One region of the Allobosea sp. GW822-FHT05A11 genome, then DNA from elsewhere that is predicted to be linked to it. Evidence: riboswitches for the same ligand, from Rfam matches in the RefSeq annotation. Region 1 holds a riboswitch; the other holds the start of a gene.

Region 1 (4,205 bases):
GCGAGTCCGGCGATCCAGTTGCGCCGCGTGATGTCCCGGCGGGCGGCGTCTGTCAGGCTCGCCGTCTCCTTGGCGAACGCGACCTCTTCGTCGTGGAGGGCGATGATGCCGGCTGCGCGGAGGATCGCTTTCCGCAGCCAGCGCAGGCCGAAAAGCAGCAGCAGAATACCGATGACGAGTTGCAGGCTCCGCAGCGGGATGCGGTCGATCACGGGACCTAGGGCCAGGACCAGGAGCCCGAGGACGCCGAGACCGGCGGCTGTGCCGGTCAGGGCCGGGCGCCAGCCCTGCACAGTGCCGACAGCCAGGACGATGGTGAAAGCCTCGACGACCTCGACGATGGAGGCCAGGAAGGTCGCGGATATTGCGGGAGCGACTGTCGCCCATGACATCACGGCAGGATCCTTCCGGTGCGCATGGGGCAATGCATGCTGCGCCCACGGCGTAGCTGTGGTATGGATCGAATACGATCATCCAAGCATATTAAATGTAACGGCTGTAACAATCAAGAGGTACGATGCCTGCGCTCGAATGGGTTCTGCTGACGTATAAGGTGCCACCCGAGCCTGCCCGGAAGCGGGTCTCGATCTGGCGCAAGCTCAAGGGCATGGGGGCCGTCTACCTGCAGGGCGGCGTCTGCGTGTTGCCGAAGACCGACGACCACGTGCGGCGCCTGAAGATGCTGGAGAACGAGATCGCCGAGGCCGAGGGCGAGGCGCTTCTGCTGGCGACGGTGGGACTCGACCAGAAGCAGCAGGAAAAGATCATCGCCCGCTTCAATGCCGACAGGGACGACGAGTACAAGGAGTTCATCGAGAAGTGCGTCGCCTTCGAGGAGGAGATCGCGGAGGAGACCCGGGTCAAGCATTTCACCTTCGCCGAGCTGGAGGAAAACGAGCAGGAGCTGACCAAGTTCAAGACTTGGATCGCCAAGATCCAGAAGCTCGACTTTTACAAGGCGCAGCGGGCCGAGGAGGCCGCCGAGCGGCTGACTCGGTCGGAAGCGATCCTCGACGCCTACGCCCACAACGTCTTCGCCGCACAGGAGGAGAACCGGCCAGCGGAACCGTCCAAGGGCTAGAACGCCCGAGTGGCGAGTTCCCGAAGCTTGGTGGTCTCGGTCCGGAAGCTGCGGTGCTCGTGTCGGCCCGTTCGCGGGTGCCTGCGATGCCAGACGTCCTCCAGCCAGAAGGCGCCATGGTCGTCGACGGGCAACACGGGTCGCCAAGCGTACCAGACGTTCCAACCGGATTCGGTGGCCTGGGGTGGCTTCAGGAGGGCCGGCATCAACCCTCCTCCTCGATGGCGGCCTGAGCGATCGGTACCGCGTTGTTAGCGAACCGGGCGGCCACGACGTGCCCGAGCGCGACCGCGCCAACGCACAGCGCGAGCGACAGGACGATGTTGAAAGAAGCCCGCAGCATCGCGCCGCAGCGCATCAGGTCGAGCGTCTGCAGGCTGAAGGACGAGAACATCGTGAAGCCGCCGCACAGGCCGACCATCACGAAGAGGCGCAAGTTGTCGGACGCCGGGAAGCGGCCGCTCGCCAGCGTCAGCGTGCCGAAAAGACCGATGACGAACGAGCCGGTCACGTTGATGAGGATTGTGCTCCAGAGCAGATCCCGGCTGATCGGGAGCGCCCAGGTCGAGACGACGTATCGGGCCAGCGTCCCGACGGCGCCGCCGGCCATGACGCAGGTGGAGAATGACATCTTCGCGCTCCCATCGACGGTGGCAGGCATCCTCCGGCTCCCGGCCGGATGCGTGCCGCTTCGTTGACAGGAGTCATCAGCCCACGGCGGGCGGTTTCGGGGGAGCCCCATCCCCGTGCCAGTCACAATAGCAAAGCAAGCTAGCTTGCCAATAAAAATGGAGCGGTTGCTGCGCGCCACGGCTTCCGACACGCGCCAATTCCGGACATTAACCCGGTGCCCGAATCCAGACATTTCAACCCGCCTTGAGCGGGCGGCCAACGCATTTCGTATAACGCCGGAAGAACTATTCCTGAGCTTCGACCATTGAGAAATTGGCCTTCGATATCGTCCGACCATGCGGGTGGACTTGCGCTCGCCGTTCCACCTGCTGCGGCAATGGTCGACGTCGCGAGATCCGGAATAATGCTCTAGGCCGCGGTGGCACAGATTTCGATGAGGCGGAGAGCGGTATGAGTCGCGATTGCCGCACCGAGGTGGTTTTTCCGGAGCGTTGACCAGGGAGCGGCAGTCTGAACGTAGTCGTTTGCAGCCGACCAAAGGGCACGTGCGCTTACTGTTGCGTACCCACACTCCCGCGCCTCGTGATGGGCACGGATCGCCACCACACGTGCCCTCGCTATCACGGTGACACGGCGAGCGCGCTCGGTATCTTGCCGCCCTGTAGCCCGGATGTGAATCCGATCGAGAATACCTCGCAAGGCTCACGCCTTGCCTCCGGTCAAGGCCGAGCGCTCGATCGGCGCGCTGCGGGATGCGGTCGAACCGATCGTCGCTCTCTTCTCGCCAAGCGAATGCGCAAACTTCTTCAGAACTCCAGGATACGCCCCAGAGTAGACCGGAAACGCTCTAGATCCGATAATGTTCAATGACGGACATGTCAGGCTCAAAGCCGATGCCTGGAGCATCGGGGATCCGGACGGTTCCATCGACCGGCAGGACCGGATCGAGGCCGCACCAGGCTTCCGGCCGGACATAAAGGAATTCGAAGACTTCGAAGATGTCGATGGCGGCAGCAAGCTGCAGGCTCGCCCAATAGCCCGGCCCGAAATAGGGCGAATGGGGCGCAAGACGCTTCCCGGCAGCGTTCGTGAGCTGCGCGATCTTAACGAATTCGGTGACGCCGCCGACTTTTGTCACGCTCGGCTGGACTACGTCCAGCGCGGGCACGAGGCGGCCGAACTCGACCGCCGTGCAGGCATTCTCGCCGGCGGCGATTGCGATCCCCTCGGCTGCAATGGCCCGCCAGGGTGTGGGATCTTCGGGCGGAAAGGTCGGTTCCTCGAGCCAGTTCACCTCGGTCTCGGCGAGTACCGGCAGCATGGTCCGGATCTGCTCCAGCGACCATTGGCAGTTGACGTCGACGGTCAGGCGCGACTTCGGCCCCGCGCCCCGGCGACCGGCCCTGATCGTCTCCGGCAGCACTTCGTGCAGCTTCACCTCGTCATAGCCCAGTGCCGCCGCCTCGGCGGCGAAGTGCTCGACGCGCTCGGCCTCGCCATAGCGGACGAGGCTCGCATAGGCGCGGACCCGGTCGCGGCGAGGCGGTCCGAGCAGGCGGGAGAGCGGCAGGCCGGCGCGCTTGCCCGCGATATCCCAGAGCGCGATATCCAGCCCCGCGATCGCGAACATGGTGATGCCATAGCGGCCAAAGAGGGCCAGGGCCTGCTGGGCCGCCAGATTGACGGCTTGCGGGTCCCGCGAGTCCCGCCCGATCACGGCCGGCGCGACCAGGTCGCGAACCGCGATGGCGGTGGCGTTCTGGCACATGTAACCGAAAGCCTCGCCCCAGCCGACCAGGCCCGATCTCGTTTCGACCCGAACCAGGACGATGTCGAGATTGCTCCAGCGGGTCGGCGTGATGCCCTGTCCCTTGCCCCCGTCATCGAACGGAATGCGCAGGACAATCGGCTCCACCTTGGTGATCGGATCGGACATGGCCTTCTCATCGGGTCGAAGGCCGGCCGATGCGGCCGGCCCGGCGAAGCGGGCGGGGTACGGCCGCCCTGCACGAGCATGGGCGACCGCGATCGGGCGGGGCGGGCACGGTGCCCGCGGCCCAGTTCGAAAGGCAATCAGGCTTTCCGGCCGATTTCCTCGTCCCAGCGGCGGAAGGCCAGGACCATCTGGTCGGGTTCGAGCGGCAGCTCGAAGGGCGTTTCCGCGATCAGCTTCGCATATTCGGGGCGGCCGAATTCCGCGATCGCGGCCTGGCTCTCGGGCGGTGCCATCGAAAGCGGGACATCCTTCACCGCCGGTCCGGGATAGAGATAGCCCTCGTCATAGGTGAAGGCCTGTGCCGGCTTGGTCAGCATGAAAGCCATCAGGTCGAGCAAGACAGCGAGCTTGTCGTTGGGCAGCCCCTTCGGGATCGCCATGTACTGGCCGTCGATGACCCAGCGGAAATCCTTCAGGGTGGCGATGCGTGCCTCTTTCGGGACGACGCCGAGCACGCGCGGATTGATGTCCCAGCCCGTCGTGGTGGCGATGATA
Region 2 (4,205 bases), on a different contig from region 1:
CGCCGCCCTGTTCGGCCGCGCCGATGGCGGCCGCCGCCCCCTGCCGATGTCGGCGTCCGACCTGCTGGAGGCCGGCACGCTGATCTATCTCCAGGGCCTCGGCATCGGCCGCAACAGCCCTCCGAAGCCGGACTGATTGATTTTCGCGGGCCGCGTTCTTGACAAGCGGCAGGGTCGGGCGCATCTATGTAAATGTGATTTACATTCACGCTCATGGATGGTGAGGGAGCAATGCCGATCGTCGAGAAACTGGACGAATATGGAAAGGGAGCCTGGATCGCCTTCGCGGTTCTCGGCTTCATCCTCTTCTGGCCCCTGGGTCTGGCGACCCTGGCCTTTCTTTTCTGGAGTGGACGCATGGGTTGTGGATATGCCGGAGACCGGTACGAGCACCGGATGAGCCGCCTTCAGGGCAAGATGGACCGCCTGCGCGAGCGCATGACCGGCCGCGAGGGTCGTTTCGGCGGCGGCTTCGGTGGTTGGGGCGGCCGCGGCGGCCCCACCAGCGGCAACCGCGCCTTCGACGAATATCGCGACGAGACGATCCGCCGGCTCGAGGACGAGCAGCGCGAGTTCCATGACTTCCTGGGCCGCCTGCGCATGGCCCGCGACAAGGCCGAGTTCGATCAGTTCATGACCGAGCGCCGCAACAACCCGCCGGCCAATACCCCGGCCCAGCCGGACGCGGCCTGATATCTGCCGCAACCGATCCGCCCGGGTATACCGGCCTGGCCCGCCTCGACGCTTCGAGGCGGGCTTTTTGTTGGGTGATGACGTCCGGGCGCCCGCTCCAGAGCTCCGACAGGAGCCGCGTACCGACGCTCGGAGCGCCATCCAGCGCCATTGTGGCATCTCGTTCGACGTGACAGGCTGAGCGCCGGGAGGTTCGCATATGCTTTGGTCTCCAGCGCGATCCCTGCTCGCCATCCTGACGACGCTGCTTCTCGGGCTTACGACCGCTCCGCATGCCGAGGAGATCGTCCAGTTCCCCTCGATCACCTATCGCCTGAGCGAATTCCAGAAGGCGCGGGCCACGGCGCGGGGAGAGCGTGCCGAGGCTTCTCCGGGGCTTGTGATCACCGGATATCTCTCGAAGCCGGCCGAAGAACGCAGGCACCCGGCAATCGTCCTGCTGCATGGTTGCGGCGGGTTGAGCATGTTCCATCGACGCGAGGCCGAAGCGATCCGCGACTGGGGCTACGTGGTGCTGGCGCCGGATAGCTTTGCCCCGCGAGGCATGAAAGACGCCTGCGTGCCGGAACGACGTGACATGGCGCCCCGGGTCGAGGACGCGTTCGGGGCGTTGCTCTACCTGTCGAAGCTCCCCTTCGTCGATCCGGCGCGCATTGCCGTCCTGGGCTATTCGCATGGAGGCGGGGTAGCGCTCAGGATTGCGATGCAGTCGCACAAGACACTCTATGAAATGCCCGACGAACTCAGGTTCAGGGCGGCCGCGACATACTACCCCCCCTGCGAGATCCTGACCGAGCGTCTGGTCATCCCGACACTCGTTCTCATCGGCGACAGGGACGATTGGACCCTCGCCTCTCGCTGCGAAACCGCCGCCCGGCGCCAGGTCGGCGGCCCAACCCCGCTGAGCCTCACCGTATTCCCGGGAGTATACCACTCGTTCAATTTTCCCGGGTTCGCGGAGCCGCGCCGAATCTACGGGCACTGGAGCAAATTTGACGAGGCGGCGAGCAAACGGGCGACGTCCGAACTTCACGAATTCCTCGAGCGGGAATTGGCTGGATAGCCTCCGGCTGCGAACCCGTCGCCGGGTATTCGCAGGCGATGCCCGCAACGGATCGGAAGCTGACGGGAGCCGTTATCAGATGCACCGCCCCATGCTAGGATGCGCCCTACGGGGATGGGGTTCCCCCAAAACCGCCCGCCGTGGGCTGATGACTCCTATCAACGCAGCGGCAAAGGCTTCCGAGTCCGGAAGACTCTTGCCCATTTGATAGAGAGCCGCATGTCTTTCACCAGTTGTCTCGTTGTCGTCGTCGGGGGCGCGATCGGCACCTTGCTGCGCTACGTCGTTTCGATCCTCGCGCTCCCGATCAGCCGTGATCTTCCGTGGGGGACGATCCTGATCAACATCACCGGCTCGTTCGTCATTGGCTTCTTCGGCACGATGACTCTGGCCTCGGGGCGGTTTCCGGTCTCGGAAAACTGGCGCCTGTTCGTGATGGTCGGGTTTTGCGGGGGCTACACCACCTTCTCGTCGTTCAGCCTTCAGACGCTCGACCTGCTGCGCGCCGGGGCATTCTATCGCGCCGCCATCAATATCGCCGTGTCGATCGCTCTCTGTGTCACGGCGGTCGCGGCGGGTCACCTCGTCGCGGCGCATTTCAATGGCGGGGCAACTGCCGTCGCTCAGGCGCAGATCGAGGAAGACGGCTGACATCCGCAACGGGCCGGTTTCCCGCCCGCCCGTCCGCCGCGCCTGCGCCTCATCTCCCGCGTATACCCGACATTAACCTTGCCGGATGCTTAACTCGGTCTGGAGCATGCGTTCCGTGGGAAACCCTGTTTCGGCCCATCTTTCGCCGGATTCACGCGCGATTGGAGGGATACGGCATTTCCCCGGATCGCGGATCGGGCGGCGGCGTGGGGCTCCCGCGACGCAAGCGGCGGGGCTTGGACCGGGTTGGAGCCGCAAGGCACCCATCATCGGCCGTACCGCCTGGGTGAGAAGGATGACAGGATGAACCCCGCCGACGTCGCGCAGGCCGCGCCGCAGATCGACATGTCGTTCTGGACGCTGTTCTGGCACGCCCACATCGTCGTCAAGCTGGTCATGATGGGCCTGATCGGCGCCTCGGTCTGGTGCTGGTCGATCATCGTCGACAAGACCCTGCTCTATCGCAGGACGCGCAAGGACATGGACGCCTTCGAGGAGGTGTTCTGGTCCGGCCGCTCGCTGGAGGAACTCTATCGCGACCTCGCCGGCAAGCCGGTCAACGACATGGCCGCGGTCTTCGTCGCGGCGATGCGCGAATGGAAGCGCTCCTTCGAGAATGGCGGGCGCTCGGTCGCCAGCCTCTCCCAGCGCATCGACAAGGTGCTCGACGTCACCATCCAGCGCGAGACCGAGCGGCTCGAATCCAAGCTGCTCGTGCTCTCGACCATCGCCTCGGCGGCGCCCTTCATCGGCCTGTTCGGTACGGTCTGGGGCATCATGACCTCGTTCACCGCTATCGCGGTCTCCAAGAATTCCTCGCTCGCCGTCGTCGCGCCCGGCATCGCCGAAGCGCTCTTCGCGACCGCGATCGGCCTCTTCGCCGCCATTCCCGCGCTGATGGCCTACAACAAGCTCCAAGCCGAGGTCGCCAAGGCGCAAGGCCGTCTCGAAGCCTTCGCCGACGAGTTCTCCGCGATCCTGTCGCGGCAGATCGACGAACGCATGGCCGCGTGAGGGGCTGATCGATGGGTATGTCAGCCGCTTCAGGCGCAAAGGGCTCCGGTCGCCGGGGCCGGCGCGGACGCCGCCACGGCGCCATCGCCGAGATCAACATGACGCCGTTCATCGACGTCATGTTGGTGTTGCTCATCATCTTCATGGTCGCAGCCCCGCTGATCGCGACCGGCGTCCCGCTCGACCTGCCGCAGACCGGCGCCAAGCCGATCAATGTCGACCAGAAGCCCTTGACCATCGCCATCGACAGCAAGGGCCAGATCTTCCTGCAGGACGAGCCGACGCTCGAGCCTGATCTCGTCGCCAAGCTCCAGGGCCTGGCCAAGCAGGGCTTCGACGAGCGCGTCTATGTTCGTGGCGACAAGCTGGTCGATTACGGCCGCGTCGCCTCGGTGATGTCGACCATCACCGCCGCCGGCTTCAAGCGGGTCGCGCTCGTCACCGAGCCGGCGAGCCGCTGAAGGTTGAGAGAGTAAGGGTGTTCAGGGCGTGAAGCTTTCGACCTCCGAACCTGGCATGCTGGTGTCGGCGCTCGGCCACGTGACGTTCCTCGTCGCGGGGCTGCTGGCGTTCTCGTCGCCGACGCCGCTACCGGAGAACGAGGAGGCGATCGCCGTCGAGGTCATCGATCCCAGTGCCCTCAACCAGGTGACGCGTGGCGAGCGCAGCGCCGAGAAGGTCCAGGCCCAGCCCACCCCGCGCGCCGAGCGTCAGTCCGAGATGGTCGAGCGCAAGGAAGCCGGCGAGGCCAAGACCGATACGCCTGCCCCGCCCTCGCGCCCGG

The links. A riboswitch is a leader RNA that binds a small molecule or an ion and turns the genes downstream of it on or off. The one in region 1 is predicted to bind fluoride.
Region 2: another riboswitch for fluoride. It lies ahead of crcB (fluoride efflux transporter CrcB); the one in region 1 lies ahead of AC1RLU_RS19655 (CrcB family protein).

The regions. Positions count from the first base shown of each region.
Region 1 covers NZ_JBXAMI010000005.1:549,001-553,205, forward strand. The annotation lists gene AC1RLU_RS19645 (COG4280 domain-containing protein) at 1-395, opposite strand, end outside; gene AC1RLU_RS19650 (Chromate resistance protein ChrB) at 518-1,081, shown strand; gene AC1RLU_RS19655 (CrcB family protein) at 1,287-1,712, opposite strand; fluoride riboswitch at 1,773-1,836, opposite strand; gene AC1RLU_RS19660 (hypothetical protein) at 2,123-2,413, opposite strand; gene AC1RLU_RS19665 (mandelate racemase/muconate lactonizing enzyme family protein) at 2,562-3,650, opposite strand; gene AC1RLU_RS19670 (ABC transporter substrate-binding protein) at 3,788-4,205, opposite strand, start outside.
Region 2 covers NZ_JBXAMI010000001.1:536,655-540,859, reverse strand. The annotation lists gene AC1RLU_RS02650 (TetR/AcrR family transcriptional regulator) at 1-136, shown strand, start outside; gene AC1RLU_RS02645 (DUF2852 domain-containing protein) at 232-693, shown strand; gene AC1RLU_RS02640 (dienelactone hydrolase family protein) at 893-1,756, shown strand; fluoride riboswitch at 1,858-1,921, shown strand; gene crcB (fluoride efflux transporter CrcB) at 1,976-2,407, shown strand; gene tolQ (protein TolQ) at 2,711-3,421, shown strand; gene AC1RLU_RS02625 (ExbD/TolR family protein) at 3,433-3,882, shown strand; gene tolA (cell envelope integrity protein TolA) at 3,911-4,205, shown strand, end outside.